DNA from 3 places in the Pontibacter sp. 13R65 genome. Region 2 is predicted to be linked to each of the others. Evidence: riboswitches for the same ligand, from Rfam matches in the RefSeq annotation. Region 2 holds a riboswitch; each other region holds the start of a gene.

Region 1 (10,409 bases), on a different contig from region 2:
ATGGGCAGTTGGCTCATCCAATATAATGAGCGGTGTGTCCTGTGCCAGCGTCCTGGCCAGCATTACTTTCTGGTTCTCACCATCACTCAGCTGGTCTGTTTTCCGGTGCAGAAATGGCGCTGTTTTAGTAGCCTCAATGGCCCAGTGGATAACCTTTTTATCTGCAGTACTTAAAGTGCCGAGCCAGCCTGTATAGGGATAGCGACCCAGGGCCACGAGGGAATAAACATTCAGGTTCCCAGTTCTGACTTTTTCTGTCAGCACCATGCTCAGTTTCCGGGCCATCTCTGCCGGCTTCAGCTGGTGTATACTTTCTCCAGTTATCTCTACAGTACCATGCAGCATAGGCTGGAGGCCAGCCAGCGTGCGTATTAAAGTTGATTTACCTGCTCCGTTAGGTCCTAGCAGGCATATCAGCTGGCCTGGATACACCGTTAGTTGAAGCGGACCCGCTACCTTCATCTCGCGTTTTGCCCCTTTTTTGTATCCGATGGTCAAATCGAGGGCTTGTAAAATGGGCTGTTGGGTCTGGTCCATCAGAAAGAAGCTCTTAAATTGTTTCGGCTGATGATAATCCAGATAACGACAGGAGAGCCAATCAGTGCTGTGATTACGTTAATAGGAAGCACGGTCTGACTGCCGGGTAGCTGCGCGATAATGTCACAAAGGAGCATGAACACTGTGCCTGTGAGGCAGCAGTAGGGAATAAGCGCCCGGTGGTTTGATACATGAAAAAGGGAGCGGGCCAGGTGCGGCACAGCAATACCTATAAAGCCAATCGGACCACAGAAAGCGGTTATGCCGCCAGCCAGGATACTGGTGCTCGTAATGATGAGCAGGCGTGCCCGGTTAACAGTCAGACCCATGCTTCTGGCGTAGTTCTCTCCCAGCAGCAGGGCATCGAGGAGCTTAGAGGAGGAAAAAGAGAGAAGCAAACCGAAGGCAACAACACTTGCCAGCACATACAGGTGCGTTTCCGTCACTCCTCCCAATGATCCGAACGTCCACATCAGGTACTCTTTTATCTGCTCCGGCGCACTGAAGTACTGCCAGATGCTGATAATAGAAATAGTGATGTTGGCAATCATGACACCCACAATCAGCATGATGATATTGTCTTTTAGTCTGGCAGAGATGGCCACAATAAGGAGCAGGATAAAAGCTGCCCCCAGTGTAGAAGCAAGCACAATGAGCCAGCTGCCGGATATACCAAGCTCTTTGATGGTATACAGACTGGTAATGCTTCCGGCAGAGAGCATGACCAATGCTACGCCCAGGCTGGCCCCGGAGGTGATGCCCAGCACGGACGGGCCGGCCAGCGGATTACGGAAAAGGGTCTGCATCTGGAGACCGCTTACCGAAAGGCCACAACCTACCATAACGGCAGTCAGCGCCTTGGGCAGCCTGATTTTTTCTATGATATAGACCCATGCCGCATTATCAGATCCCTGCCCTGAGAGAATAGAAACCACCTCGCTGAGTGGAATAGAAACAGAGCCTAGCGCTACATCCAGGATAAAGCAAAGGACTACCAGCAAAAGGAGCCCGTAAATTGCTATATGGCTTACCTGGCTCTCCGGGTGTACTACCGAAGGCTCTGGAACAGGATATAATTTTCCTGCCATTACAAAAGCTGCTTGTAGTACACAAGTTCGTGTTCCGGCAGTAATTCAGGGTGCAGTATCCTGATGATGTCTGCAAGTATAAGGTGCGGGCTTACAGCCCCGGACTCCCAGTAATCGTTGGCGCCTCTGTTGTTTACCCGTTTGTTATTATTGTAGATGGTGCCCCGCTCAAAAGGCCTGAAGTCTTTATAACGCACATCTTTTGCGGCGATGTCTTTCTTACTATACACATAGCCCACATTCAGCCAGAAATCAGCCTGTAAAGCTACTGGCGCAACGGCTTCAAAGTCCAGTTGAAGGCTTCCTTTTTCCGCTACATGAGACCAGTGATAAGTCGTAGCGGCATCTTTAAGAAAGTGGGCCATATAGCTGTCTCCGTCGGGCACCGCCCAGATGTCCTTGTACGGCATTCCGGTGATGATGCTTGGTTTATCCGTAGTGCTCTTAGTTAGCGCGGCCAAACGGAGATACTCCTTCTCTACGTAAGCGAATTTTTCATTTACAAGTTCTTCCTTGTTTAAGAGTGCGGCCATCAGCTTCACCCATTCTGCACGGCCCAAAGGGGTGGTTTCGAGCCATTCGGTGTTCAGTAGCACCGGAATACCTGCACCAATCAAGGTTTGATAACGGCTAAAGGTGGCGTCGGGGCTTCCTACTGCCATCACGAGGTCGGGCTGCATGGCAATAAGTAACTCATCGTTCATCTCGCTGCCTCGGCCTACTTCTTTCACTTTACCGGCGGCTATGTTTTGTATCACGTGAGATGAAGAAACATACTTCAGATTTCCAAGCCCCACCAGTACATCGGCAGACTCCGCAAAATCTATAAGCCCCACATGCATAGACGACATACCAACTAAATGGCGTACCGGAATCTCTATTAACTGGGCATCAGGATAATGTGGGGGAGGAGGGGTGCCTCTTTGAACCAGGATGTATTGTAATGTATCAGATTTATTTTCGAAGTGATTCAGAATATGCACCACTTTGTAGTTGCCGTGGTATGATAGAGTAAATCCATTGGCGTGCTTTACCTCAGCCTTTTCCGGGAAAAGGTTTTGTGGCGTAGCAGTAGTGTTTTGGGAGACTTCTTTGGGAGTTTGCTCACAGGAGCTGGCCAACAGCAACAGACCGATGAGGCAGTTACAAACAAAAGAATGGGGGTAGGCGAACAGGAAAATCCCTTTCCTGCAGGCCTTCGCGGGTTTCCTGCTTTTTTTTATCATAGCTCTTAGCCTTTCTTCCGAAAGCTGTGAGTGGTATCTACAAAGGCAGGTCTTCTGACTTCCCCAAAGCTGACAGCCTTCCCATTCTATACAGAACAGTGGCATTATATTGTCAGCTTATTATCATGAGGTTACAGCAGCGGAGACTGTTCCAGATTCTCACCGGTATTCCCTTTTCAAGCAGACCCGTACTTTTTTTGAAGTACGGGTCCAGCTACCTATGTACAGGCAAAGGTATAAAGATTTATGAATTTAAAGCTAGACGAAGTAAAAGCTACTGCAAATGTTAAAGCCTCTCCAGAATGAAATTGCATCAACAGGCCTTTTGAGCCTGCCATTTCTTTACACATTCTGCCAGGCCATACTGCTTATATTTGGTGGTATCTCAAATAATTGTCTACTTTTGCCTTGTATTGGTTTCCCGGGAGGGAATTAATAGGGAATCCGGTGAGAGTCCGGAACAGTTCCCGCTGCTGTAAGCTCGAGTAGCGTTTTGTCAATCCTCTTGCCACTATCCATGTACCGGATGGGAAGGCCCGACAAATCAGAGTAAGTCAGAAGACCTGCCAGTACAAGCAATTTCCAATGCTTTCGGGTAAAAGGCTTGGGATAGTTAAACCTGTATTCCTTTAACTATTTTATTGTAATCAATCCTGCTGCTGCACCAACAGAAGCTTATGCTATCTGTTTGTGTACAGGCAGGTTATGTTTTCTATAAACAACGATAAAGCCGTGGGTAAGGACCTGACCAAAGTAAACAAAATCATTTTTATGTGTAGCGGGTTTACCTGCAACAAAAAAGGAGGCGAGGAAAATATCGTAGCCCTAAGAGCCTCTATTAAAGAAAACGCCTTAGAAGCGGAGGTACATACTATCAAAACTTTGTGCACAGGCCAGTGTGAAAGTGGCCCAACAATGCTTGTACACCCCGATGGTGTTTGGTACAGGGAGATGACCGTAAGCCGGGCGGAAAGAATTGTCACCAGCCATGTAATGCAGGGGCAGTTGCTGGAAAATATCCTGTTTAATGAAGGAGATGATGGCATGGACCCGGCAGAAGTTACTTCATCTAAACCTGCATGTAACTGATGCCATCCCCTCTACTTATTGAGTCTTTTGTACTGGGCGTACAGCACTCTTTTGAGGCCGACCATATGGCAGCCGTGTCTGTACTCAGTTCTGAAAAAGACAGCAATGCTAAGCTGCGCAACGTCATCTGGAAATCCAGCCAATGGGCGCTGGGGCATTCATTTACCCTGATTCTGCTAAGTATATGTGTACTACTGCTAAAATCTTCCCTGCCTGCCAGTATTAGTACAGTGGCAGAATGGGTGGTTGGGCCTATGATGGTCTGGATTGGCATCAGTACGATGCGCTTAGTCTTCAGAAAAGATAATCCAGTGGTGGTTCCCCTTGTAAAAGCGGAGAAGAAAGCTGCTGTTGTGCCCCGCTCTCTGGGCATAGGCATGTTGCATGGTGTGGCAGGTACGGGAGGTGCGTGCACGGTAGCTTTAACCATGGCCGCAGATGATGGCTACGCTGCGCTTTGGATTATCATCTATCAGTCTGTGGGCATTTTGCTGACCATGACCCTTTACGGTTACCTCCTCACGCTGTCCTTTTCCCATATGTTCAAGCGGAGCAGGTTCTTCTTTAAATACTTGATGGCTGCAGCCGGACTTTTCTCCATCGCCATAGGGCTTTATCCGGTGTTGGAACAGGTGTTTGGGCTGCTATAAAGTTTGTTTATAGCGGTGAAAGCAGTCTGTCAAGGCTAGTTTACTTGATCCGGCAATACTATCAGGAATAACCTTCTACTAGGCCTGGTCTTCATTTTTTATCAAGGAGAACAAAATAGAAGCCACATGAGAGAATTTAAGCGTCAGCGGGTGATACGATCCGATGGGAAAGCCATTAACCTCGTGCAGCGCCGGGGGCATTTGTCTTACTGCTATAATGCTTGCTGCTGTGGCAGGGTGGATAGGGGCTATGCACCTGTTCCGGTTGACTTGTATAAAAGCGAGTGGCTGCAGCGCAAGCTGCGGAATATAGTGCACATGACGAAAGGCGGATGCCTCGGGCCCTGTACGCTAGCCAACGTAGTGACCTTACTCTTTGACGGACACTCTGTATGGTTTCATTCTATTAATAACGAATGGCAGGTGAAAGCCATTTTCGATTATATTGAAAGCATGGTTGCGGCGGATGGTTTTCTGGTTCCACCCGCAGAGCTTAATGAATATGTTTTCCAGTTTTACACCTGGAAAGGCGCTGAGATTCCTGCTTCTTCCGATAAAGTACCTGAACCAGATGGAGGCATCGTCTTCCTCACACACGCCGATACCGATTTACTGACGCTGCACCGCTCCCTGCAGGTATTGCCTGAAGATTTCCCAAAAACAATGGGTATAAACCTATTGGCTGTAAAAAGTGAGGCGCACATGGCGCAGTTACTGGACCGGGAGATTGCAGCTGCCCAAATCACCATCCTGCGCATACTAGGCCGCCCAAGCAGTATTCCTGGTTTTGGTGAATTGGTGCGCCGCGCTAAAAACCAGGGGCAGCATTTAATTGTGCTGAGTGGCACCGGCGAACTTAACCCCGAGTTTGCTGCCGTTTCCACGGTATCGCCCGCGGTTCTGCATGAAGCCCAGGCGTACCTGGAGGCAAGCGGCCATATTAATCTAGTTTCGCTACTACACTTTCTGTCTGACCACCTGCTCATGACAGGCTTTGGATACGAAGCGCCCGTTATGTTACCTGACCACGGCATTTATCATCCTGATCTTCCTGAAAATGCCAGCATGCTGGATTGGGTGAAAAGGCAAAACCTAGCATATCCTACAGTAGGGCTCACTTTATACCGTGCCCACTGGATTAGTGGCAATACAACTTTTATAGATTCACTGGTCAGGGCTTTGGAAGATAAAGGCCTGAACGTGCTACCTGTTTATACAGCTTCCCTAAAAGCCATTGATCCTGAAACAAGGTGGCCGTATGCTTTTGGCTTTTTTAGGGAAGAGAACGATGTGCGGATAGATGTTTTAGTCAACACTGTTTCATTCGCCATGCGTGATGGGAATGCAACCGAAGCTGGCATGTCCGGAGAAAAGGTGCTGAGTCAGCTGGATATTCCTATACTGCAGGCTATCACCAGCGGCATGGGGCGCGGGCCGTGGGAAGCGTCCAGCCGTGGACTAAATCCGCTTGACACGGCGATGAACGTAGCCATTCCGGAGTTTGACGGACGCATTATCACGGTGCCTGTTTCCTTTAAAGAAAAAGGGCGTGAAGCAAAAGGATACGAACCGCTGGAGGATAGAGTAGAACGTGTTGCTGGCCTGGCAGCCCGATTTGCCCGCTTACGGCATTTGCCTAACCAGGAAAAAAGGATTGCCTTCATCTTTACCAATTCCAGCAGCAAAGCCTCACAGATAGGCAACGCCGTAGGCTTGGATGCACCGGCATCCCTGATGACTATCCTACAAGCAATGCAGGCAGAAGGGTATCAAACAGGAGATCTTCCTTTTTCCGGTACGCAACTCATTCACGATCTGATTAGCCGTTGTTCTTACGATGAAACCTACCTGACACCGGAGCAATTAACTGATGCTATAGGCAGGGTACCAGCTAAAGAATACGCTGCCTGGTTTTCGCAACTACCTACTGCCTTGCAGCAAAAAATAGAGAAGCAGTGGGGACCGCCGCCGGGAGAAACTTATGTACACAACGGACATATTTCGCTGGCAGGCCTGGAGTTTGGCAATGTGCTGGTTGCGCTACAGCCACCCCGTGGCTATGGCATGGACCCGGATGCTATTTATCATCAGCCTGATTTACCACCCACCCATCATTATTACGCCTTATACCGCTGGCTTCGCGATGTGTGGGGCGCCGATGCCATGGTGCATGTCGGGAAGCACGGAACACTGGAGTGGCTTCCGGGAAAGGGGATAGGGCTATCAAAAGATTGTTTTCCGGATGCTTTCTTAGGAGACCTGCCACTATTTTACCCGTTCATTATAAACGACCCGGGCGAAGGTTCGCAGGCCAAACGGCGGGCCCACGCGGTGGTGGTGGACCATCTTACGCCTCCGATGACCTCTGCTGACAGCTATGGTGAACTGGCCCAGTTAACCCAGCTTGTAGATGAATACTACCAGGTGGAAACACTGGATCCGACGAAACTGCCTTTGCTGCAACGGCAGATATGGGACCTGATTAAACAAACGAATTTAGATAAAGACCTGGCAGTGATGCTACAGCGCGACCACGGGGACCACAAGCATGACTGGGACGACGAGATGACACCTGAAGGCGTGCCGGCAAGCCTTGCTGAAATGGACGGAAAGGATATTGCCCATTTGATTGAGGATATCGACGGGTATTTATGTGAACTGGGAGCCGCCCAGATCCGGAACGGCCTGCATATCTTAGGGGAAGCGCCAGCCGGAGAAGCGTTGACTGATATGCTGCAATCGCTTACGCGGCTTGCTAACATAGAAGTTCCAGGCCTTCAGGCAGCCGTCGCTTCCCTTTTTGGATTTGACATATCAGACCTCTTAGCTCACAAAGGAAAGCGGATAAATACGCTGCCCACGCAGTTTGAAACATTAGCCGGAAGACCTGTAGTAACAGGAGCAGATGCACTGGAAGTGATAGATGAATTAAGCAACCATCTGTTCCGGGTCCTGCACCAGCATAATTACAAGATAGCTTCACTTCCTGACGTATTGCAGGAAACGTTCAATATAGCGCCTGCACAGGCAGGCCTGGAACCCATACAACAGGTGCTGGAGTTTGTCTGCCGTAAAGTAATGCCGAACCTGGCACATACCTACGATGAAATAACGAATCTCCTGCATGGTTTATCAGGGGGCTATGTGCCTGCTGGACCAAGTGGCGCACCAACCCGCGGAATGGCCCATATATTACCCACCGGTCGTAATTTCTATACCGTCGATCCAAGGGCCTTGCCGTCGCAGGCGGCCTGGCAGGTAGGCCAGCAATTAGCGCGGGAGGTACTGGAACGCCATCTGAAAGAGTCAGGCCTTTACCCTGAGAACGTAGGCATCAGTATCTGGGGAACCAGCGCTATGCGTACCCATGGCGATGATGTGGCAGAAATCCTGGCGCTATTGGGTGTTCGCCCTGTCTGGCAGACAGAGAGCCGACGTGTCGTAAAGGTGGAGGTGATACCGTTACAGGAATTAGGGCGGCCCCGCATTGATGTTACGACGCGCATCAGCGGGTTTTTCAGAGATGCATTCCCCCATCTGATTGAGCTGCTGGATGAAGCGGTACAACTGGTGCTCTCGCTGGATGAGCCGGCAGAAGAGAATTATGTCCGCAAGCATTATTTAAGAGACCTGGCAGCATTACAGGCACAGGGAGATATGCCTATGGAGGAAGCAGAGCAGCGGGCAGGTTTCCGTATTTTCGGCTCACCGCCCGGCAGCTATGGTGCCGGTATATTGCCTCTTATACAGGAAAGGAACTGGCATTCTGATGCTGATTTTGCCCAAACTTACATTAATTGGGGTGGCTATGCTTATACCGGTAGTGCCAGTGGCGTTGAAGCCCGTAGTGAGTTTGCCCAGCGACTCTCAGTGGTGGAAGTGGCGCTGCATAACCAGGATAACCGGGAGCACGACATTTTTGATAGTGATGATTACCTGCAATACCATGGCGGCATGATTGCCACCATCCGCAGCCTGACCGGGCAACAGCCTAAAAACTATTTCGGGGATTCACAGGACCCGTCCCGGCCGGTGGTGCGCGATTTGAAAGAAGAAGTTAACAGAGTGTTTCGTTCCAGGGTCGTGAACCCTAAATGGCTGGAAGGAATTAAGCGGCATGGCTATAAAGGCGGTCTGGAGCTAACAGCTACCGTAGACTATCTGTTTGGATACGATGCCACAGCGCATGTAGTAGATGATTGGATGTATGAAAAAATAGCTGAGACCTACGCTCTCGAACCGGAAATGCAGCAGTTCTTTTCTGACAACAACCCCTGGGCTTTACATGCCGTTGCCGAGCGCTTGCTAGAGGCCGCTCAACGGGGTATGTGGGCTACACCAACCACTGAAGTGCTCCAGGCATTACAAGATGTTTACCTGAGCAGTGAGACAATGCTGGAAGCCCGTCATGAAGTATAAGATGTATTTACACCTACCATTATGAATTATCCATTTGCTGCCATTGTAGGGCAGGAGAAGCTGAAGCTGGCCTTATTGTTAAGCGCTATTAACCCAGGTATAGGCGGTGTGCTCATTCGGGGTGAAAAAGGAACGGCAAAAAGTACAGCAGCACGCGCCCTTGCGGAAATAGTGCCACCTATTTTGAAAGTAGCTGACTGCCCGTACAATTGTGCGCAGGGAAAACTCCTAGCAGTTTGTGCTGCCTGCCAGCAGCCTGATGTGCAGGTAGTGGAAGCCATGTCACCTTTTGTTAACCTGCCTTTAGGCGCTACGGAGGATCGGGTGATTGGTAGTCTGGATCTGGAGGGCGTGCTGGCAGAGCGGAAAAAGAAACTTCAGCCAGGACTCTTAGCGGCTGCGCACCAGGGGATACTGTATATTGATGAAGTTAACCTGTTGCCCGATCATTTGGTAGATGTGCTGTTGGATATAGCCGCCATGGGTGTAAATACCATACAACGCGAAGGCCTTTCGGTAAGTCATCCGGCCCGGTTTACACTTATTGGCACGATGAACCCGGAGGAAGGCAATCTTCGCCCCCAGTTCCTGGACAGGTTCGGTATAATGGTAGACGTAGAAGCTCCGGGAGATATAAAGGAGAGGACAGAGGTCGTGCGCCGCAGGATTGCCTTTGAGGCGGACACAGATAAGTTTAGGGCACATTATAAAACGCCGCAGAAAGCCTTGCAGCAGCAGCTTATTGCTGCCAGACAATTACTCCCATCCGTAATCTTTCCGGAAGGCCTGCTTACCCTTATCAGCCAGCTCTGCACTGAATTAGGGGTAACCAGCCTGCGGGCAGATATTGTACTATACAAAACCGCACTGACCTTGGCAGCATGGGCTAAACGACTTGAAGTCACGGCTGAGGACGTACGCCAAGCTGCTGAACTGGCTCTAACGCACCGGAAGCGCAAAACACCTTTTTCAGAAGATAAATTAAACGGAGATAAACTGGATGAGCTGATGCAACAAGCTTCCTCCAAACCCCAAAACCAGCCACATGATAATCCCGCTACTCAGCCTGAGATTACCTCTGAACTAGCAGAGGAAACCTCGCCTGATACGGAGCAGAAACAGGAGGAGGAGGAAGCAATACAAAAAGATTCACCCGCAGCAGAACAGGTATTTGGAGCTGCCCCGGCAATAGCATCGCCACAAGTTGAAACCGTGCCTGCTAAAAACTTTTTGCTGCAGGCACCACCAGCTGGCCGTAGAAACAAAACCATGCATACGCAAAGAGGGCATTTTGTTCGTGCTGTACCTGACACCAGTCCTACTGATTTAGCAGTAGAGGCAACTGTATACCAGTCCCTGCTGCGCGACCCTGAACAGCTTACTGTTTCACGTCAGGACCT
Region 2 (10,409 bases):
AATGTAGATGTAATTGCTGGCAGGGTCTACGCCTATACTATTAGAGCTTCTGTTAATGAGAGGGGTTGAATTTAAGGTGTTAGTGCTTATATCCTGTTGATGGATTTTGCCGTTGTAGCTGTATAAAAGCTTGTCCTTGGAACTGTTGATGGCCAATCTGCCAGAAGAAGCCGTGTTGCTGGCAAAAGTAAGGGTGTTGGTAACTGTGTTACTACTTAAGTTGATTTTGGCAAGTGCTCCGGCTGTATGCTGTGACTTGTCTACTCTCCAGTCTTTCATACCAGAGCTAAGCGCCCAAAGATTATTATCTCGGTCAACAACTAGGTAGCTTGGTCCGTGTGTAACAGGAATGGTGGTTTCAACTGCATCGGAAGAAGTGTTTATTACACTTATAAAATCACCATTAGCATGACCTACATATACTTTGCCTCCAGCTATTATCAATTGTTCCGGGTTTACACCTACTTCAATAGTTTTGGTTACAGTTAAGGTATTTAGGTCTATAACAGCCACTCTGCCATTATTATCGAAGCTTACCCATTCGGTAACATAGGCTTTTTGGTTGTCAAGGGCAGCAAAATAGCGGGGCATCTCCAGCCCACTTATTTCTCCTTCGGCCTTGAAGGTGTTGGCATTGGCCACCACTACTTTTTGGCTATTGTTCATCACCATGTAAGCGCGGTCATTGTAAACAGCAATGCTTTGTAGTACATCTCCCAGTACCTGTCGATCATTCTCTTTGCTGAAAATGTTGTTCTCAACGGTGCCATTGTTGCGGTTATAGTAGCTTACAGAGGCGTTGGAAGCCGTAAAAGCACCTTCGTTAGAAATAAGGACAGCATTCTCAGCATAGGTGCCTTTTGGCCTGGAGGCTTTATCTTCGCAACTGCTCAGGGCAAGCGTGCCAGCTGCCAGTGCAGTAGTCATAAAAATGCTGCGGAAAGAAGTAAATCTTTTCATTGTTTAAGGTTTAGTATAGTTTAGTTATGGGATTATAAAGCGAAGGTTGAGGGTGTAGGCACGCGGCGGCATGGCTCTGTTGACCATGGTCTGATACTCAGTGTTGGTTACATTGTCGGCGCGCAGGGTGCAGTGGAGGCTGCCAGGGCCAAGATTAAACTGCCGACCCAGTGCCAGCCCCAGCAAGGCAAAGCCAGGCATGCTGCTGGAGTTGTTGTTATTTGTAAAGCGCTCGCTATTATAGAGCAGGTTGCCGGTAAAGGTCCACAAGCGCCAGGCGGCATCGGTGGAAAAGGTAACCTTGTGCAGCGGCACGTAGGGCAGTTGCCTGTTTAGCTCAGCGGCGGAGCCCTCATAAGACTTTATTTGCTGGGTGGAGGTAAGGGCGTAGCCAAACGAGAGGCCTGGCCGGAATTCACCTACCACGGTAGTGGCTCTGCTGCTCAACTCCAGGCCCTGCGAACGTACCTTATGCAGGTTCAGCGGTGTCCAGTACCCAAACCCAGATTCTGCCCAAAGCACCCAATTATCTACGAGCATATAAAAACCAGTAGCTTCCGACTCCAGCGTAAAATTGCCTTTGCTGTAGGTGTGGCGCAGACCACTTTCGGCTTGCCAGCCTTCCTCCGGCTTCAGCAGCGGGTTGCCGCCTGGTCTCCAGAAACGTTCGTTCAGAGTTGGTACCCGATAACTGCCCGATACATTTCCTTTTAAGTAAAACTGGTGTTCTCCTAAGTTCATGAACTGCCAGTTGGCTCCCAGAGTAGGAGTAGGTACCGGGTTGTAGCCTTTTATAAACGCTTGGCGCAGGTTCAGGCTCAGGGCCAGCCGTGGGGTGGGGTCGTAGCGGAAGAGCAGAAAGGCAGCAGCACGGTCTTCTGAAACCTGGCCACCGTAGCCTTGCACATCGGCTGCAAAATGTTGCAGGCTTAGGCCGCCCCGCAGGCTCCAGCTCTGGCCATAGGTATAGGTTTGCTCCGCTTGCAGCTGATAGGTGTTAATGTCGGTTACAGAATTGTTGCTAACATCTGTGTAGTGCAGGAAATCAGAAAAATAGGCTGCTTTTACCGTTGTTTCGCCAATGCGGCTGGTATACCCGAACTCGGCCATCAGGCGCAGGTTCTTATCGAGTTGCTCTGCTTTGTTGGCGGCTGCTCCCATGGCGGGTTGCAGTTGCCGGTGGGTGTAGGTGTACCAGCTCCGGAAGGCAAGGTAACTTCTGGGTGCCAGCTTCCACTTTAGGTCCTGTGTTAGCCCTTTCTGTTGCACCCGTGCATGCTCCTGGCGTGTTTCTGGTGCTCCAAAGCGGCCAAGGTCGTGGTAAGTGAAGTTGTTCTGCGCCTCCTGCCAATAGCCGCTGGCTCCCACAGTTAACTTGTTGCTGCTGTAGCGCACGGCGGCGTTGCTGAAATAGCGCCCAAAGCTGCCAACTTCCTGTTGCAACTCCGCCCCAATTCCTTTTCCTGCTTGTTCCGGAGATTGAAGCAGCACTGCGCCCCCAATGGCACCGTTACCGTAATGGGCTCCTGCTGCTCCATGTTGCACTGCCACACTCCCGATTCCGCTTAAGGGCAGCGTGGCAAAATCGTTCTGGCCCAAAGAGGGCATGGCAATATTAAGCCCGTTCCAGAGTACAGCGGTGTGCGAAGCAGAAGTGCCCCTGAAAGAGACACTGGAGATGCCGCTGGCTCCATATGTTTTGAGGTACAGGGGAGTGCGGGTCTGTAAGGCTTCGGCAAGAGTGCCGGAGGCATAAGTGCGCAGGTAGCTGCTGTCTAGAGTACTTACCCGACTACCGGCCGCAAAAACCTCGGCTGGTTTGCCAAACACCTCCACCGCTTTTAGCTGGTAGATAGAGGTATCCTGCTGCGCCCTTGCTATTACGGCAAGACAACAGAAAACCATCAAAAAAAGTACACCACGAATGGTAAATTGTTCCACTATACATCCGCTTAAATCCCGAAGCATGCAAAAGGGGGTACAGTGGCAGGAGTAGCTAACGCAGGTGAAGGCGCTGGCCGTGCCGCTTTTTTCCCGAAAGCATACGACTATTCTAATCGAACTGGCAGGTCTCCTGGCTCTCTTCAGTTAGTTCGCCTTCCCATCCTGGTTGCAGGACAGTGGCTGTGGTTGTGAACTAACCCTTTGTCGAAGATTACAGTTGCGGGAACAGCGCAGGTATTCCACCTGCTTCCCTTTTAAGGCTCGTGCTACGGCAGGTAGTAGTACAAGCCACCAATCTGGGTGCAAAGGTAGGAAACTGTTCTGATTTAAACTGAAATTAAAATTGATGCGAGGCATAGCCTTGTGCCTCAGCAGGCATTAAATACCTCTGGAAGGCTGTTTTTATTAGAAGAATTGAGTCGGTTGTTGATTGCTAATTGTTGAGCTGTTAGTTTTTGATGATTTCTAATTATTAAATGGCTTCATGGTTGTTTGGGAGGGGGGGAGCTTTGGATGAGTGAGACAACAATGTTCCTCAATCAAATCATGGACCCCTGACTCAAAAACTCCCAAACTCTTCTGAAGGATATTTTTATTCTAATAATTGCTGCCTTGTTGATAGTTGGTTTGCGGGATTCTGATGGAGTGAATCAGTGTATGAGAGAAGAGGACTTGTTTCTGAACCAAACTACTATAACATCCTGATCATCGTTTTTCCGTCATTTCAAATTTTTTAATTTGGCGAAGCTATATCAAACACAAGTGGCTAAGTGCAGTATACAGGAGCTAAAACAAAAACAGTTCAAATGATAACCGGAGAAAAGCTTCCTCTTTCTTTTTATACCCGCCCCAACGTGGTGCAAGTGGCGCAGGATCTGCTTGGCAAATACCTCTTCACGAACATAGGCGGCATGCTTACAGGAGGCAGAATTGTAGAGACAGAAGCTTATTCAGGAGAAAACGACCGCGCCTGCCATGCTCACCTTAACCGAAGAACGCAGCGCACCGAAATTATGTACCAGCAGGGCGGTGTGGCTTATGTGTACCTGGTGTATGGCATCTACCATCTGTTTAATATCATTACGAATGTAGAAGGCAAAGCCGATGCCGTGCTCATACGTGCCATAGAACCCACACATGGGTTGGAGGAAATGCAACTCCGCCGAAATATGCCTGTTGTTAAACCAAATCTGACCGCTGGGCCTGGCGTGATGAGCATTGCCCTCGGCATCAGCAAAAAACACTACGGCACTAACCTGACAGGCGATATTATTTGGGTTGAAGATAGAGGAGAGCAGGTACCTCCAGAGAAGATATCCATTGGCCCGCGCATAGGCATAGATTATGCCGGAGACGATGCCCTACTGCCCTGGCGCTTCTGGCTAAAAGAAAACAAATGGGTGAGCCGTAAAAAGTAATTCCCATTTTATTGGATTAAATATCTATTGGAGAATCAGAATTACCGCACCAAAGTTAATCATAGGAAGGGTAAACAAACTAACTTGTTATTCTGTTAAACCAGTTGAAAAGTAAGACGCGAAATCAGTGCCTTGCATGGAAGTATTTTAGGCACAACAAGATAGCAAGTGGCCAAATTGTGCTTAACCATTGGGCATGGTTGCGCGTTCACCTATTTATTATCCACTAAAAAAGAAAAAAAGCATGGTAAAAATTGCACCTGTTTTAGCAGCATCACTTCTTATATTAAATGCCTGCAATAGCGGCACAAACGACGCAAGTAAACAAGAAGCCATCGGGAACGAGGCACCGGGCCAACCTGTAGAGACCAGAGAGCAGGATGCTGGTTATGAGCCGGCGTTTCCGGGCCAAACCCGTGCACCAGGCGTTAAAACAAATACGGCCTATGAAGTTCGGGTGCTGACCGACCAGCTAAAAAAACCTTGGGGCATTACTACTCTACCTGACGGTCGTTTCCTTATTACAGAAAAAGAAGGAACTATGCGCCTTGTGTCGCAGGATGGGCAGGTAAGCGAGAAAATAACGGGCATACCAGAAGTGGACGCAAGAGGCCAGGGTGGGTTGCTAGGGCTGACCCTCGACCCAGAGTTTGCCTCTAATAGAACCATATACTGGGCTTTTACAGAGAAAAGAGAAAACGGGAACTTAACATCGGTGGCAAAAGGAATGCTCTCCGCCGACGATAAACGCATAGAAAAAGCATCAGTCATTTACCGCGCCACACCAGTTTACGATGGCGATAAGCACTTTGGAGGTCGTGTTATATTCGATAAAGAAGGTAATCTTTACCTGACTACCGGCGAACGTTCCGATAAAGAAACACGTCCGCAGGCACAGGACCTTAATTCAGGATTAGGTAAAATAATCCGCATTACCAAAGAGGGCAAACCTGCTGCCGGTAATCCGCAAACAGGTTCCAGGCCTGAAATTTATTCCTATGGCCACCGCAACGTGCAGGGTATCGACTTCCATCCTGAAACAGGAGCGCTTTGGGTTTCTGAAATGGGCCCTCAAGGCGGAGATGAGCTGAACCTGGTGGAAGCTGGCAAAAATTATGGCTGGCCAGATATTACCTATGGCATCGAGTACAACGACGATAAAATAAGCGGCGGAGCTACGCAGAAAGAAGGAATGGAGCAGCCCGTTTATTTCTGGGACCCTGTTTTATCGCCAAGTGGCATGACGTTCTACAGAGGCGATGCTATACCGGAATGGAAGAACAATTTGTTTATTACCGGACTCAACAGCCACCATATAGCACGCATTGTGCTCGAAAATAACAAAGTAGTGGGCGAGGAGCGTATTGCAGCCGATCAGCAGCAAAGGTTCAGAGCCATAGCAGAAGGCAATGACGGAGCACTCTATGCCGTAACCGATGAAGGTAAATTGTATAGAATTGGCAAGTAAGTAACAACACCGGATCAACATTAAGATTTATAAATTAGCAACATAAAATCTATTGTCCCTTTTGTCATCTTGTAAAGATCTTGTAGGCGAGAGTCATCAGCAGTAGCTACTGGCTTGGTTGTTTAAGTTCGCATAGCTGCTGTTCTTGCTGTGACCTCATAGTGAAGTTGTTGTATTGCTGTTGTCTTTGTTCTTTTTGTCTTGATACAAAAAGAACCAAAAAAGTCAAGACGATTTTGTCTAATGAGGGCCATTCCCCCAACAAAAAATCGTCAACGGGTGCACCTGGCAAAGGTATTTGTCCTATAGCTTACTGCCTCAATACATTGGTTTAGGTTAGCCTTCCGCTAAATTATTCTAATGAAAAAGGCCTTCCGGAGGTGTTTCTAAGTTTTTTGAGTCAAGGGTCTTGGAACAGTTTAAGATTAGGCTTAGTACCTCATTCAAAATCCTCTCATTCAACAACCACCAACAAAAGGCTACTTATACAAAAAGTATGGAAAGAAATATAGAGGTTTTAGTTTTTGCCAAAGTACTGTATTTGCCTTTGCCCAAAATTATTTTATAAAATACTACTATATGTTAGCCCTTGTGTTTTTTGGCAAGGTATTTATTCTATATAAATAAAGGATAATACTATTAAAGATACAAGGTAATGGAAGCACTAAAAAAGTTGCGGACACTATGCCTGATGGCATTGGTAGCCGTTAGTTTGCTAGGGGCTGGCGAAGCAGTGGCACAGGGCGGTGCGGTCGTTTCGTTCCAGACCTTTTACGATGAGCTGGCACCGTATGGGCGCTGGATTCATAACCCTGCACATGGGTATGTGTGGGCACCTAATGTAGAGCCAGGGTTTCAGCCTTATGCTACTCGCGGCCACTGGGTGATGACGGAGTTTGGCAACACATGGGTATCGGACTACCGCTGGGGATGGGCTCCGTTCCACTACGGCCGCTGGCTGTACGACGACTATTATGGTTGGCTCTGGGTTCCGGGCCACGAATGGGGCCCTGCCTGGGTGCACTGGCGAACCGGTGGCGACTACTATGGTTGGGCGCCTTTAGGGCCAGGCATGTATGTAAATGTTTCGTTTAACATACCCATGGCACATTGGGTGTTTGTGCCCCGGCGTTATATTACCAGCCCACGCATCTACAGATACTGTGTGCCCCAAACCCATGTGGTAAACATTTACCATAACACCACCATTATAAACAACTACTACACCAATAGCAACCGCACCTATGTGTACGGCCCGCGCACTCACGATATTGAGCAGCATACCCGAAAAAAAGTGCAGGTGTACCAGGTAAATAACGACAGCCGACCTGGCCGCCCGGTGGTAGACAGAAGTTCAGTGAGAATGTACCGACCTGAAGTAGCATCTGAAAGACCAGCACGTAACGAGGCGCCTACTCGTGTGGTAACCAGAGAAGCTGGCCGACCAGATCGCAGCACAGTAGGCAACGCGCCAGAAAGAGTTGAAACAGGACAGCGGGTAGAAGGCAGAAATAATGCGACTCGTGAAAACCTGACCGGCACAAGGCCTGAGCGGGGAGGCAATGCAACAGGCAACACGCCTATAGAACAAATAGATACAGGTAGTGCTCCTGAAAGGGAATTAAACAGAACCTATCAGCCAGAAATGCAAAGGCCAAGCCGAAGTTCCGGAACAGGAAATACTACCCGGCCTGAGGGTGTTATTAGAAACGAAGGGGAACAGCGTATTATCAGAAGTCCTCAAGCCTCTCCAGGCACACGCGAGCAAACACCGGCCAGGCAAATGGAGAGTCGTCCGAACATGGAAACACCTACTCGCAGAGAACAGCCAGCCATGCAGCCACAGCGACCTCAACGGCAGGAGCGGCCTGTTATGCAGCAGCCAGCCCCACAACGGTCGGAGGAGCCTCAACGTTCTGTACAGCCTCAGCGAACAGAGCAGCTTCAGCGGTCGGTTCAGCCACAGCGTTCAGAGCAACCGCAACGATCTGTGCAGTCGCAAAGCCAGCCGGAGCCGCAACGACCAACGACAGCACCAACGCAACGGCCACCTGGTGGAAGTGGGCGCCCAACAAGAGGCCAGTAAGCGTAAAGCAGCTACCTAAAAACAAGAGCCGCACCTGCTAAAGGTGCGGCTCTTGTTTTTAGGTAGCTGCTATGGCTAGCATTATTTTTGTTTCTCTTCGTCTTGCTCGTTATCGGTGCGGTTTTGAGGCGTATAGTTATTAGCGCCTTTGTCGCCTTCTGAATTTTTTTCCAAGCTGTTAGACGTATCCTTTTTGTTGGCTTTGCTGGTGTCAGAAAGGTTGGCTTTGTTTTCTTTATTTTCTTTATCGTTATTCATGATGTTTTCATTTTGGTACAGGTAGTTTATACGAACTAAGTATGAAGCAGTTGGCTTTACTGTTGCTTCTACTGTAGGTCTCTTATTTTCTCAGATCGTTCTGCTCTGCTTTCCTGCTCTGGTTAGCTCCCTGAATAGAGGGCATAGCTCCTCCGCTCATTTGGGTATCTGTTGGATTAGAGGTGGTATCAGCATCCGGTGGTGTGGGAGGTGCAGTCGGTTTATTTTTGGCTGCTTTGTTTGGTTCTGCTTGCTGCTGTTTGTCTTTCATAGGAGTTTTTATTAGAGGTATACCTACTTTTACGTATCAAACACGCAGCGGTAATACCTCTTCTCCTGAAACAAGGCATAAAAAGTAGAAGGGGCCTGTGAGCATTTATTCCCAGCTCCAAATGTCGGGGGCTGTCTCAAAAAAAATTTTTGATCACTCTTTTATTGATGCCTCTTTTCCTTTAGTTAGGTGCCCTAAGCACAGCAATAGCTAAGGCTTTTCGCAGATCAGCACCACTGGTTTCTGGTGCATATCAGTGGTAAAGAACAAGTATTTTTTCCCACCCTCTTTTATGCCTGTCTTGCGTCTAATCTCTGCCACACTCTCAGGGAAATTGCGAGCGGTGATATTTGCTTTTTTATCAGGTAACAGGCGGAGTAACTCTTTTTTGTTATATCGATTGGTGCTGAGGCAGCGGAAGATGCGGCCAGGAAACTGAAGTAGGAGAGAATTAGAAGTATATAAGTGGCTGTTGGGGTGTAGTTTTTCCAGTTGGTATGTTTGCGCCAGATATTTGTAAGCACCTGCTTTCAGAATAGCTGTGTTAGGCTCGTAAATATACGCTTTTGCATCGGCATAGCTTACTGCTGCAGCTTGTTCCTGCTCTTCCGAAAACGATATGCTTTGCACCTGCCCGCCTGGCAGCAGATTTACAGCGGTTATCTCAGGATGAGTTTCGGGAGTATTTTTTAACAGGTAAAGCACCTCTTTACACTCGTTCTGCACAGCCACTACCCAGACCTTTGTAACCAGTTGCAGTTGCTGCAAGGCAAGGTCAATATCGAGCATGGGCGAGGTTTTTAGAAACACGGCATGCGCTTTTTGCAGCAGTGTAGGCAGCAGGTGTAATACATCTGGCTCGCAGTCCTGCAACAGGTGCACCCGCTCATCGCGTCCTCCACGCCGGGCTGGATCCAAGTACATCACATCTGCCAGCCCATCAAAATTTTGCAAAAAACTATCGGCCGTGGCAGGCACTGCTTGTATGTTGTGGGCCTGTAGCAAGGCAAAATTGTGAGCTGCCACTTCCGATAAATCCTGCTGCTGCTCTACATGCAGCACGCGGGCAAAGTTTTTGGCAAAAAAGTAGCTGTCAACGCCGAAGCCTCCGGTGAGGTCTATTAGTAACTGGCCGCTCACCAGGGAGGCTTTATAGGCAGCTGTAGCCTCAGATGAGCTTTGCTCCACTGATAGCGCCACCGGAAACACAAGATCCGGATTTGCAACCCAGGCAGGAAGTTTAGAAGCAGCCTTTTGTCGTGCCTGTATTTGCTGCACCAGCTCCAGTACCGGCAATGCCGGGTAGCGGCTGGCCTGAAGCATCAGGCGAGATACTTGTTCCTGTTGATGCTCTTGTATAAACTGCTTTTCTTCCTTTGTAAAAAGTCGCATTGGATGGGGCGCGTTATAAAATAGGTGTTAGGTTGCTAGGTAAAACAGATTAGCCTAGCTGCCTTTGCAGTAGTTGGTTTAGGCTAAGTTACTCAAGATGTATAAAAGAACTGCTTGCAAATATATCAAATAGAGGCAGGGTTCTGTTTCGTAACCGTAGCTTTAAGTCTGCCACAGCGTTTACTCCTGTAGATGCCGGTGTTAACACTGTGGTACTTGCTGTTGCAAATATAACATTGGAAAGCAGTGCCAGATATATAGTGCTTGCGCAGGGCTTTATAAACTCTGAAGCTGGGCATAATAATAGCGAAGGAGCAGGCGCTAGTAAAAACAACAAAATGTTAGTTTGAAATTATTCTAATGAAAAAGGCCTTCCAGAGGCATTTGAGACTACAAAAAGTAAAGCACTGCCTAGTTACATGTCATAATATCATTTATTTGTACTGCAGAAACAAGAGCGTTAGTCCTTATTATGCTGGCGTTTTGGTGTATGTGCAGGCTTGGTGGCACGTGTGGGCATAGGGAATTATTTTTTGCTGCTTTTAAGGATCTGTTAATTGATAGTTGTGGGCTAAGGTAGTGAGTAATAAATTGACATTCAGTCATCTAGTA
Region 3 (10,409 bases), on a different contig from region 2:
TTTCCACATCATCAACAAGCATTATCTTCTTCATTTGCAACATCGTGTTTCTTTTAGGCCTTTAGTTCGGTTAATTCTGCGGTGGCTTTATATATCACCGCTTTCAGGGCTTCATCCAGGTCAGTGGACGAACGTTTTAATTTAGGCAATATGGTCTCCTTGAGTTCTTCCGGGGTATGACAATAATCGGCTAAGGTTATAAGGCCAAGAATGCGGCTAAGAGGTTCGCGCAGGTGGTGTGCATTCATAATCGATACTTCTATCAGCTTCTCATTTTTAGCGGCTATCTCCTTTGTTCTGTGTTCAATAATTTCCTGCTGGTGCTGGTTAATAGACGTAATAAGCGCATGCTGCTTATCCAGCATCTGAAAAAGGCATATTTCCAGCAGTTTAGACTCTAGGTTTTCGGCCAGTAATTTTACAAAAGTAATGTCCCGCCTGGTAAACACCCTACTCTTACCCGATAATAACGAGATAACAATCTGGCACTCCTCCCGCTCAAAGCACCAGGCCCATAGCTCCGCCTGCTCTTCTTCAGCTAAGTTATAGGCTTGCGGCAAATCCAGGGTAGCCGGTTGGGTTGTGTGCATCGGTTCTCGTTGTTGGAGCAACTGAAGCTCGTGCGGCAAGTAACTTTGCTGTTGCTGCACTTCTACACCGCCAGCACTAACTGTTATATGAACAATATAATCGTTCCAGTTAAAGCTAAGCCTATATACATGAAAGTTAAATAAGTACTTCAGGTTTACCTGGAGCGCCTCTGCAACAGCATCGACAGTTCGCGACCTGATAAGTGTATTAGAAAACTTAGAAAATGCCTCATACCTGACCCTATAAACCTGACGACTATCCATTGCTGTCTGCTATTGCCCAAGTCTACGCCTCTAAAAAGCAGGCTCCAGTAACTCTTCGTCCAGCTTGCAGCCCCCTCTCTTTCGATACATTGCAGATGATCAGTTGCTTCATGGTGTTCAACACCTGGCCCACCAGCAAGATAGACTGCACTTTAACCCAGTTATTACGCAGCAAAGTAGCGTTGCTGCTCTGGCATTTAAACCTGTTTAACACAAAAGAAATTTGCAGACTCTGCATCATTTTGTCATAAACAGAGCGTACCTATGAGGTGACATCTTCATAACTGACCATACTGAATCTGCTGGATTGGGTAGTCGTAGGCATAAAAAGGTAAAAGGTAATCTTTTAACAAGGTACTATTAAAGCTCAAAGTTAAAACCATTTCTGCTCAAGTCAGCAATAATAAATTATTAAACTTTACATATACCTGCTTTTTACTGTATTTCAGTATTAGTTGAACTGAAGCTATAGTTAAGCTTTTACCTCCTGCCACAGTTGCACCAAACCGATAAATGATGGCTTATAGGCAGGCACTAAAAAGGCCAGCCTTCTACATCTTTAGTGCAGTTGTTAGCCCCTCCTGCAACAGCATAAGGTTTGCCCAGCAGTTTTAAACCTTTGCTACAGCGCCTCCTTGTTCTTTCCAGGCATTAAAACCGCCTGCTATATGCGCAACATGCTTTACGCCCATCTCCTGTGCTTTCTGGGCTGCCAGCGCAGACCGGCCACCACTTTTGCAGTAGAACACCAGTTCCGCATCCGATGCAAAAATGTCTTTATGGTAAGGGCTATGCGGATCAATGTAAAATTCCAGCATACCGCGCGAAGCATGAGTAGCGCCTGGCACTTTTCCTTCTCTAACCAGTTCCGGCTCATCGCGCACATCTATAAACCGAACATTTTTATGGTTGAGTAGCGCCATTGCATCTGTCACTTCATAGGTTTTTATCTGTTGGTTGGCTTCTGCCACCATTTCTTTTAAGGTCTTTTCCATTGTATTTGTTTTAAAAATGAATTTTGCTCTGTGCAATTTGTAAAAGAGTTGAAAATCTTGGGGAGCGAGGGCATGTGCAAAGCACAAAACAGGCTTATTTTGTAAGTCTGTACCGATTGTAACTGATTTAGCCTGATGGCCAATAATATTTATACTTACGTATTTCAGGCCAAACTGTCCTGTTTCCAAGCCTGCCCCATCATAAAAAACACGCTGCAGGTGGCCTGGCTGTAGAACCTGCAGCAAGAACCTGATACTTTTCATTATCTTCGACCTCGAAGTTCTTTACTTTATTCTTCCGGATATCAGGTATATGGGTAACACCACACTTAATAAGGAACCATGTGAAAATTACGGGCTGTGCCGCAACTGTAAGTAACAAAACGAGTTGTTGCCAACTAAAGTCCATTATTCCCAATTACGACGCGGGGTGAGAAGGACGGCAACTCTGCAGGGCGAAGAGGCGCTGCTGCAGCAAAACCAGGAAGCAGTGGCGCTTCGCAAATAATTGGCGCTCATTCATAAGCCAGCCGTAAAGGCACAAATTGCTGCTATTGCCTAACAGCAGGAACGCCTGCACCCGCTTTACAGGTGCAGGCCTTCCCTTTCTCAAATTCTGCTAATGAAAATAGCCTTCCGGGGGCAAAAACTTATTTTAACTTACATACCCTATGCCACACCACGAAGACAAAACCTGCCCCAGGTGCCAGCAGCCATTCGAATGTAAGGTTGGCTCTATTTTGCTTTGCCAGTGCAGTACCGTTCGCCTTACCGAGGCAGAGCGCCAGTACTTAAACACCCGCTACTCCGACTGCCTCTGCGCTACATGCATGAAAGAACTACAAACAGAATTTAACGTGCAGCAATTTGAACAGAAGCTGAATCGCCTCATGAACCAGTTGCGGCAGTAGAGTTTTAGCCTTACCCAAATACACTGTTAGAAGCTGTAAGTATATACAAGCGAGTATAAGGTGCACAAGGCTAAAAACACTCCCGAAAGGCCTTTTGTATTAGCAGAATTTGCAATGTGTGTATTTTCGTCACCGCGTACTCAATGGTGGAGCTAAGTCCATGTTACAGGCAAGGCCGCAACCCATTGCCAAGCGAACATAACTCTGACTCCATTTTAGGCAAGTACAAGTTACAAACGTTATCAGCCAGTAATATAGAATGCTTAGCATCAGAATGAGGCTGTTTACTAAAAATTTTAAATAAATTATTAAAATGATCATAACTAAAAGTTCTTAACCTGAAGAATTCCGTATAGCAAACTAAATTATATTTATAATTATTTTAACTATAATAAGCTCGTTACGCATCCGAGTGGCTTGTACTCCCAAAACTATTCTGTAAGAGTCCACGCCATTTCAGGATACATTCTTAGCCTCCATATCTTTATTAGCTCCTCCTTCTCCACGCGCCTCTTACAGGCCTTACCAGTTGAAGTGCTTTCTGCATCCCAGAAACGACCATTATTTAAGGCTATGAAAAAGAGCTATCTGAATTTTTTAAGAATTTTAGGATCTGTTAATCCAAAGTTGGCTATCGTGTTTTTAAGCATGGGCAGCAGTCTTCTTCTGATATTTGCTGTCATGCCACCGAAGGATGTAGTGGCATCAAAAATAACTGGCTTAAGTGTCAAATTAAACTCTGCTGCCCCCTCTATGAGCAGCCTCACAGCCTTCACGCCAGATGCCTTCTCCAGCTTTAAGAGAAAATTGGCAAAGACAGTTTTGGTGCAGACATCGTCAAGCAACGCTTATATGGTAGTCGAGAATCTTGATAAATTTCCGGCACCAGATCGCTTCACTGCTTCACGTATCCAAATACCGTGGCGAAGAACAAATCCTGACGGTACCTTTACAGCTTACAACGCTAATCATGATAAACTAAGGCTAAAGATCAGCAACCGAGGCACCGGAACACTTACTATTAACAGCCTTACCCTTAGTAATACCACTGCCTGGAAAATAATCTCCATCAATGGCTCCACGCCATCCTTGCCCAGAAGCTTAAGCACCGGAACCTCTGTAGAGGTACTCATACAATTTGTTGCGAAGGATTTGGGAGGCCGGGTTAAAGTTCTTAACAATACCCTTACCATCAACTCCAATGATGCCTTACATCCTGTTAAAGAGGTAAAGCTGCATGGCCTGTGGCAGTATAAGGGAGAAGGTAATAACGAGCCTTATGCCCAGGAGATTATCAATGCCTTCGGCTTAAAAACAGTAGTAGGGTTTAATGCCAACGACGGCTCTTCTAACCGAGGTACCGTAGCGGTTCCAAATTCTGATGAGGTTCTTTCGCCCTATTTCATAAGGGCAGACTTATCTAAGCCAGTGTACGTAATTCAAATGGCAGCTTACCACGGGTGCTGCAGTCAGACAGAAAAAATTGAGTGGCACGCCAAGGGGAGCACGGCCGTTAACAGTATATTCACGCATATAGGGCTGGATGGCCAGACGCTACTGCCAAGAAAGGGAAACACTAATCTAGTGCCTGCAGATGGTTCCTTTTCACCCTCAGGTGCTTTCGGACTGAAAATACAGAAATCCTACACCGACAGATCCTTAAACTACCAGGGCAAAATCGGTGTCCGGATCTGGAAGGCCAGGGATGCTAACGGCAACATTGTTCCGAATGCTTATATCATGGCCATGGATTACCTGACATCCACAGGCGTTAACTACGACTATCAGGACAATATCTATTATGTGAGCAATTTAAAACCCGAAACTGGCTCAGCTCATTTCTCTGAGTTGGCTGCAACACCCTCAGCTGTCTCCTTTGGTTCTCTGCTAACTGGTAGCAGCAAAACCATAAGTGTTAACCTGAAGAACCTCGGGAAAACTTATGCGGGTGGCAATGATCCATCTATTCAACTCACAAGTGTGGCAAATATAACCGGCACAAACCGGTCCGAATTCTCGGTTACCGCTATCCCCACTACAGCACTTGCTCCACAGGGTAGTATCAACTTGTCGGTCAGCTTTAAGCCCACCACCCGGGGATTAAAAAATGCTGCCCTGCTGGTACACTACAACAATGCCAGTTCACCGTTGCGCATACCACTTTATGGCATTGCCAATGGTGGTGGTTTTACCATTACAGCTGCTAAGCGCATAAAAGGAGCCGCTGATGCCAGTATGACCATTGGAGGCAATGCTTGGGAAGCAGATGTTAACTATCGGAAAGGCTCCATTAAGCTGGATAAACAGAATGTTACTACCCCGATTGCCGCTACAGACGATGACGTGCTTTACCAGACTTATTTGTCGGCATCAACAAATTTGGCTGAAACGCGCTACGAAATTCCCCTCTCTAATGGCAGCTATTTTGTTCGCATGCACTTTGTAGAGAACTTCTTTTCCGCAGCAGGAGCCAGGGTGTTTAGTATTAGAATGGAGAATCAACTGAGCCATTCCGGACTGGACATTTACAGTGAGGCAGGCTACCGAGCGGCTCTGGTAAAGGATTACGCAGTCACTGTGGCAGATGGTGTGCTCAACCTCAATTTTAAACCGTCTGCAGATCGCCTCGCCATTGCAGGTGTCGAAATATACAGAGCTCCCTCCGGATCAGGCCTGGCAGCTTCCAGCACATCAACTCTGGAAGGCGAAGCAACCGATCAGAAAACGCAGCTGCTCCTATACCCTAACCCAAGCAAGGGCGACAATACACAGCTTGAATTATCAGGTTTTGCCAGGAAGGAAGAAGTTGTTGTTACTTTATATGATATGCTAGGTCGCCAGATTCAGGTTACAACATTCATTACGGATGACTTGGGAGCTATCAAAACAAAACTGGTTCTAGATAGGCAAGTGAGCCGGGGTATATACCTCTTTAAAGCACAGACAACTTCAGGAAAGGCACAATCTTACCTGGTGATAGAGTAAGTGGCATCACGACATGGCCTGGTTACCCCGAAGGCATCCAAGCCGGCAGCCCGCTCTTCTTTCCCTAACCTACATTCTTCGTGGCCTTTTCCAGGCAAATTATTTTATCTAACTATTAAATCAGAAAGTCTTTAAAGAAAAAACAGATGCAGTGCTCTATTACTTTTGCGTCCGCCTGGCAGCAGGTCCTGCTGCTGGTAACAGTCTTATTCTCTACTCTCCCCCAAGCCATAGCACAAGGCTGCCCGCCAGTAAGTACGCTACCTTGTAATCAGATACAAGCATCATTGCCCGTAAATCTTACATTTAACAGCAGTGTTTCCGGTACCATAACCGATCGTAATGGAGTAGGCACGGGCTTCAGAATGATAGCTCCTTACTCAGGCACACGACTTTCAGCAGATGGCACGCCTAGTAACACCTCGGTACCAGGCTACGAGCGCTCTAAACTAACTGTGAGCTCAGGCACATTAAAACTGGTCACCAACAAGGGCATTGCCCATCTTGCCAACGACAACCAATTGAACACACTTGGTGTACAAGTAGATTCTCGGAATAATCTCCAGATCGATGTTATTTTACTAAATCCTTACAACGGCACTTCGAGTCAACAGGCAGGGCTATGGTTTGGCCTACATGATAAAACGTACCTCAAGCTGGTTGTGTCTGCCAATAAAGTAGAGTTCAGAAAAGAAATAAATAATGTATCCGGCTCCTCTGACCAACGCATTACGGCTGCTATAACCGGGCTCAACACTAAAATTGTAAGGCTACGGCTTTTGGTAAATGCGGCCACCAACACGGCAGAAGGATTTTATTCCACCGATGGCACAAACTACCTGAACGTAGGAGCAGCTTACGCTACTAAAAGCCTGAGTATTGCAAACATGGAACTGACCACCAATGTAGCCTATGCGGGTATATTTGCCACCCATCGCAATGCAAGCACCCCTGTAACGTATACTTTCGATAATTTTTCTGTCAAGGCAGTTACGCCTTCACTAAACCCTTACGTTACGGCTGTGCGTCCTGCCAATGGCGCTACCGATGTACCCCTCGATCAATCCATGTCGGTTGACTTAGCATTTCCGAGTGGCAAATCTATTGATGGGAGTACAGTTAACTCCAGTACGGTAGAATTGTTTGAGGTAACAAGTACCGGCTTAACCAAAATTACAGGTGCGGCCGTCAATTCAACAGCCGCAGGTGATGCCATTACGCTCTCGGCCACACTCACAGCCAGCACCACCTATGAATTCAGAATTTCTGATCAGGTAAAAGACTTGAATGGGTATACTTTGGTTCCCTTTCAGTCCCGATTCCAAACGACCACTTCAACACCGGATACACCATCGGACTTGAAGGGTGTGTCATTTAGTATGAAAACATTAATTGACAATAGCTTCGGGACTTATGGCTTTACAACCTTGGCCATTGGCCCGGATAACAGGCTCTATGCGGTTACATCTGGCGGAAAGATAGAACGCTGGGATATTAATGCTGATGGCACTCTTCGAAACCGGGTAACTATTTCTCCTTTTGGCTCCACCATGCGCTTGCTTATTGGTTTCCGCTTCGATCCATCAGCAACAGCCACTAACCTCATCGCCTGGATGAGTCATTCTTCAGGAGCGTTTAGTGCCGCGCCTGACTGGTCTGGCAAGATTACCAGAATAAACCTGAATACGCCAGCTAGTCCCCAACTTACTGACTATGTAGTTAACCTGCCACGCTCTTATAAAGACCACTCCACCAACTCCATCGACTTTGGCCCAGACGGTGCTCTGTACTTTACGCAAGGAAGCAATACCGCTATGGGAGCTCCTGATGCCGCTTGGGGAAACAGGCCCGAACGTGTTCTGACAGCTGCAGTTCTTCGGCTGGACATTGCCAGAGCGCGCCAACTCACGCTGCCAATAGATGCAAAAACGAGAGACGGTGGCGGAACATATATTCCTACAGCATCAGGTGCGCCCTTAACGGTTTATGCTAGTGGAATAAGAAATGCGTATGATCTGGTATGGCACTCAAATGGAAATTTGTATGTGCCTACAAACGGCTCTGCAGCTGGCGGCAATACACCCGAGCTTAAAACAGGCACAATTTGGTCTAATGGTCAAACCTATACTGGCCCCACCATACCAGCCATGACGGATGTACGTGATACCCAGAACGATTACTTGTTCAGGGTGAGAAAAGGCGGCTACTATGGCCACCCAAATCAGTTCCGGAAAGAGTATATCCTAAACGGTGGTAATCCTACTTCGGCAGTGGACCCTGGGGAAGTCGTCTGGACAGCAAATGGCAAAACTTTCGGTTATCCTGTTGGCACACCAAAGGAGCCTAATTACCGTGGCTGGTCTTACGACTTCGGACTAAATATTTCGCCAAATGGCATAATAGAGTATAAGAGCAACGCCTTTAACGGCAAGCTGAAGGGAAGGCTGCTGGTATGCCGCTTTAGCGGAGGCGATGATATTATTATTTTACAACCAGGAGGTACTTCCCAAGACATTATCGGTGCTGTTACAGGTAGCCAGATACCTGGCCTCCGTAAACCATTCGCCAACCCATTGGATATTGTGGAAGATGTGCGCACAGGCAACTTATATATTACTGAATATTATGACGGTAACGGGAAGGGCAAACCCTATCTTACCTTATTAAAGGCTGATCAACCTGCCACTATATCTGCCATAGTCACCACCCAGGCCAGCACTATATCTCCAGAAAGTGAAGATATGGAGGTTTATCCAAATCCCGCGGCAGGGGGTAAAACCACTCTAGAGTTGCGCAACTTAAGTGGCTTATCGGCAGCAACCATTTCCATTGTAGATGCAACCGGACGCTTACTTCAGTCACAAACAGTAAACACCGATGAGCAGGGATCTGCCCGAACAGAGATTGTGTTTGAGAGGCGTCTGAGCCCGGGGCTTTATATTATCAGGGCGCACTCCTCCACAGATGAAGTAAGATATAGAAAGCTACTGGTGCCGTAAATTAAAAGGGTTGCTAAAAAACCTCAATAAGAAAAGCAATCTTAAACGCTCCGAAAGAGCAGGCAATAACTGAAATAGTAATTCTTTTCCTCCTCCAGTGTAGTAAAGCAGGGGGGCTGTCTCCCTCTATTAAAAGATGGATACAGCCCCCCTGCTAGATCAAATGCATATCAAAAGAGACAAACCGGTTGTAGCAGCAACTGCCACCATTCCACTAAAAATGAATAAAGTCGCTCAAAATAGCCAGGCTCAGCCCGAGCAAGGTAGCAATTAACTTGTTGCGGTTAAAGTGGTGATCTGGGCTTGTTTCAAAAAGAATGGTGGTAGAAATGTGCAGAAAGTTACCGGCCACTATACCTGTAAGGGCGGTATAAATAAGGCTCTCGCTGGTGAGCCCGCTTAAGAAGGTATTGCTGAACACAACTCCCATAGGTGCGCCAACAGCAAATATCAGCAACCACAGAAATGCCTTTTTAAAACTCTCCAGCCGCGAGAGCAGCACCGACATCAGCGCAAAAGCAGCCGGAATGTGATGAATGGCCACTCCCAGCAGAATAACATAAAAATTATTGCGTTCATGCACATGCCCCACATGCACCTGCCCTTGTCCGGCATCTACCAGAATACTTCCTTCTAAAAAAGAATGCACAAACAGCGAGCCCAGCAGCAAAAAAGGCAATGCGCCCACCCGACCATGTTCGTGTACATGCATATGCCCGTGCTCTACCCCATGCGAGAACAGCTCCAGCACCAACTGCAAAAAGAACCCCGCCAGTATCCAATATCCTACGGCATGTGGGTTTTCGTTTGCCAGCAGCACATCGGGCAGCAAGTGAATAATAGTAATGGTAAAGAGGTAGGCACCGCTAAAGGCAAGCGCCATTTTTAACCAACGGCTATTGGTAGGCGGAAAAATCTTTACCAGAAAGCTGGAAAACACCACCGTCAGGAAAAGAACAAGAATAGCTATTATCATGGGCACCTGCTATTTTTTAAGCACATAAATCATTCGCTCGCTTTTTAGGCGGCAGTAGGGAGTAAGGTCGTAGCTACCGAATACATCGACCAGACGCAGTTTTGCCATCTGAAAATACTCCATAAAGTCTTCCTGGCGCAGCGCCCGCACCCGCTCCACAAATTTATAATTCTGGTTCTGGTCGGTAAACGATATTGTTTTCACGATAAAGCCGTTTTCAACTTTCCGGGTAATATCAAAATGAACCCCATGCAGGTTCTTCTCCTCGTGCGCTACCAGGTGCTCTATCGTTTTTTCCGTGTTCATAAAATCAATAACCAGCTTACCGCCTTGCTTCAGAGAGTCGGCAGCAGCCAGCAAAGCTACTACGTTTTCGGTTTCGTTGTCGAAGTAGCCAAAGCTTGTAAAAAGGTTTAGCACAAATTCGAAGAAGGCCGGCTTATATACAACCCGCATATCGTGCCTGCTGAAATGGAGCTTATCGTTTTCGAACTGTTTGGCATAAGCGATGCTCTGCCCCGAAAGGTCTATACCGGTTACATCATATCCTTTTTGATTCAGGTACAGCGCATGGCGCCCTTTGCCGCATGCCAAATCCAGTATTTTGTGGTCAGGCTTTGGGTGAAGGTACCTTAGTAGATTATCGATAAAGGAACGGGCGTCCTGCTCATCGCGGTTACTGTACAGAA

What was found. A riboswitch is a leader RNA that binds a small molecule or an ion and turns the genes downstream of it on or off. The one in region 2 is predicted to bind cobalamin.
Region 1: linked by a shared signal. The riboswitch ahead of ACMA1I_RS20695 ((2Fe-2S) ferredoxin domain-containing protein) and the one ahead of ACMA1I_RS01490 (TonB-dependent receptor) in region 2 are both predicted to bind cobalamin.
Region 3: linked by a shared signal. The riboswitch ahead of ACMA1I_RS13835 (cysteine-rich CWC family protein) and the one ahead of ACMA1I_RS01490 (TonB-dependent receptor) in region 2 are both predicted to bind cobalamin.

The regions. Positions count from the first base shown of each region.
Region 1 is NZ_JBLIQL010000026.1:36,209-46,617, forward strand. It holds gene ACMA1I_RS20680 (ABC transporter ATP-binding protein) at 1-537, opposite strand, end outside; gene ACMA1I_RS20685 (iron ABC transporter permease) at 537-1,625, opposite strand; gene ACMA1I_RS20690 (ABC transporter substrate-binding protein) at 1,625-2,851, opposite strand; cobalamin riboswitch at 2,878-3,088, opposite strand; cobalamin riboswitch at 3,249-3,437, shown strand; gene ACMA1I_RS20695 ((2Fe-2S) ferredoxin domain-containing protein) at 3,557-3,940, shown strand; gene ACMA1I_RS20700 (hypothetical protein) at 3,940-4,590, shown strand; gene cobN (cobaltochelatase subunit CobN) at 4,717-9,009, shown strand; gene ACMA1I_RS20710 (putative cobaltochelatase) at 9,031-10,409, shown strand, end outside.
Region 2 is NZ_JBLIQL010000001.1:347,128-357,536, forward strand. It holds gene ACMA1I_RS01485 (DUF5074 domain-containing protein) at 1-960, opposite strand, end outside; gene ACMA1I_RS01490 (TonB-dependent receptor) at 985-2,901, opposite strand; cobalamin riboswitch at 3,007-3,215, opposite strand; gene ACMA1I_RS01495 (DNA-3-methyladenine glycosylase) at 3,711-4,322, shown strand; gene ACMA1I_RS01500 (PQQ-dependent sugar dehydrogenase) at 4,567-5,790, shown strand; gene ACMA1I_RS01505 (DUF6600 domain-containing protein) at 6,446-7,876, shown strand; gene ACMA1I_RS01510 (hypothetical protein) at 7,958-8,134, opposite strand; gene ACMA1I_RS01515 (hypothetical protein) at 8,217-8,405, opposite strand; gene ACMA1I_RS01520 (THUMP-like domain-containing protein) at 8,616-9,797, opposite strand.
Region 3 is NZ_JBLIQL010000010.1:159,270-169,678, reverse strand. It holds gene ACMA1I_RS13855 (two-component system response regulator) at 1-34, opposite strand, end outside; gene ACMA1I_RS13850 (hypothetical protein) at 54-854, opposite strand; gene ACMA1I_RS13845 (hypothetical protein) at 877-1,095, opposite strand; gene ACMA1I_RS13840 (rhodanese-like domain-containing protein) at 1,466-1,849, opposite strand; cobalamin riboswitch at 2,140-2,349, shown strand; gene ACMA1I_RS13835 (cysteine-rich CWC family protein) at 2,521-2,760, shown strand; gene ACMA1I_RS13830 (hypothetical protein) at 3,345-3,605, opposite strand; gene ACMA1I_RS13825 (malectin domain-containing carbohydrate-binding protein) at 3,613-5,745, shown strand; gene ACMA1I_RS13820 (Ig-like domain-containing protein) at 5,892-8,744, shown strand; gene ACMA1I_RS13815 (ZIP family metal transporter) at 8,959-9,720, opposite strand; gene ACMA1I_RS13810 (SAM-dependent methyltransferase) at 9,730-10,409, opposite strand, start outside.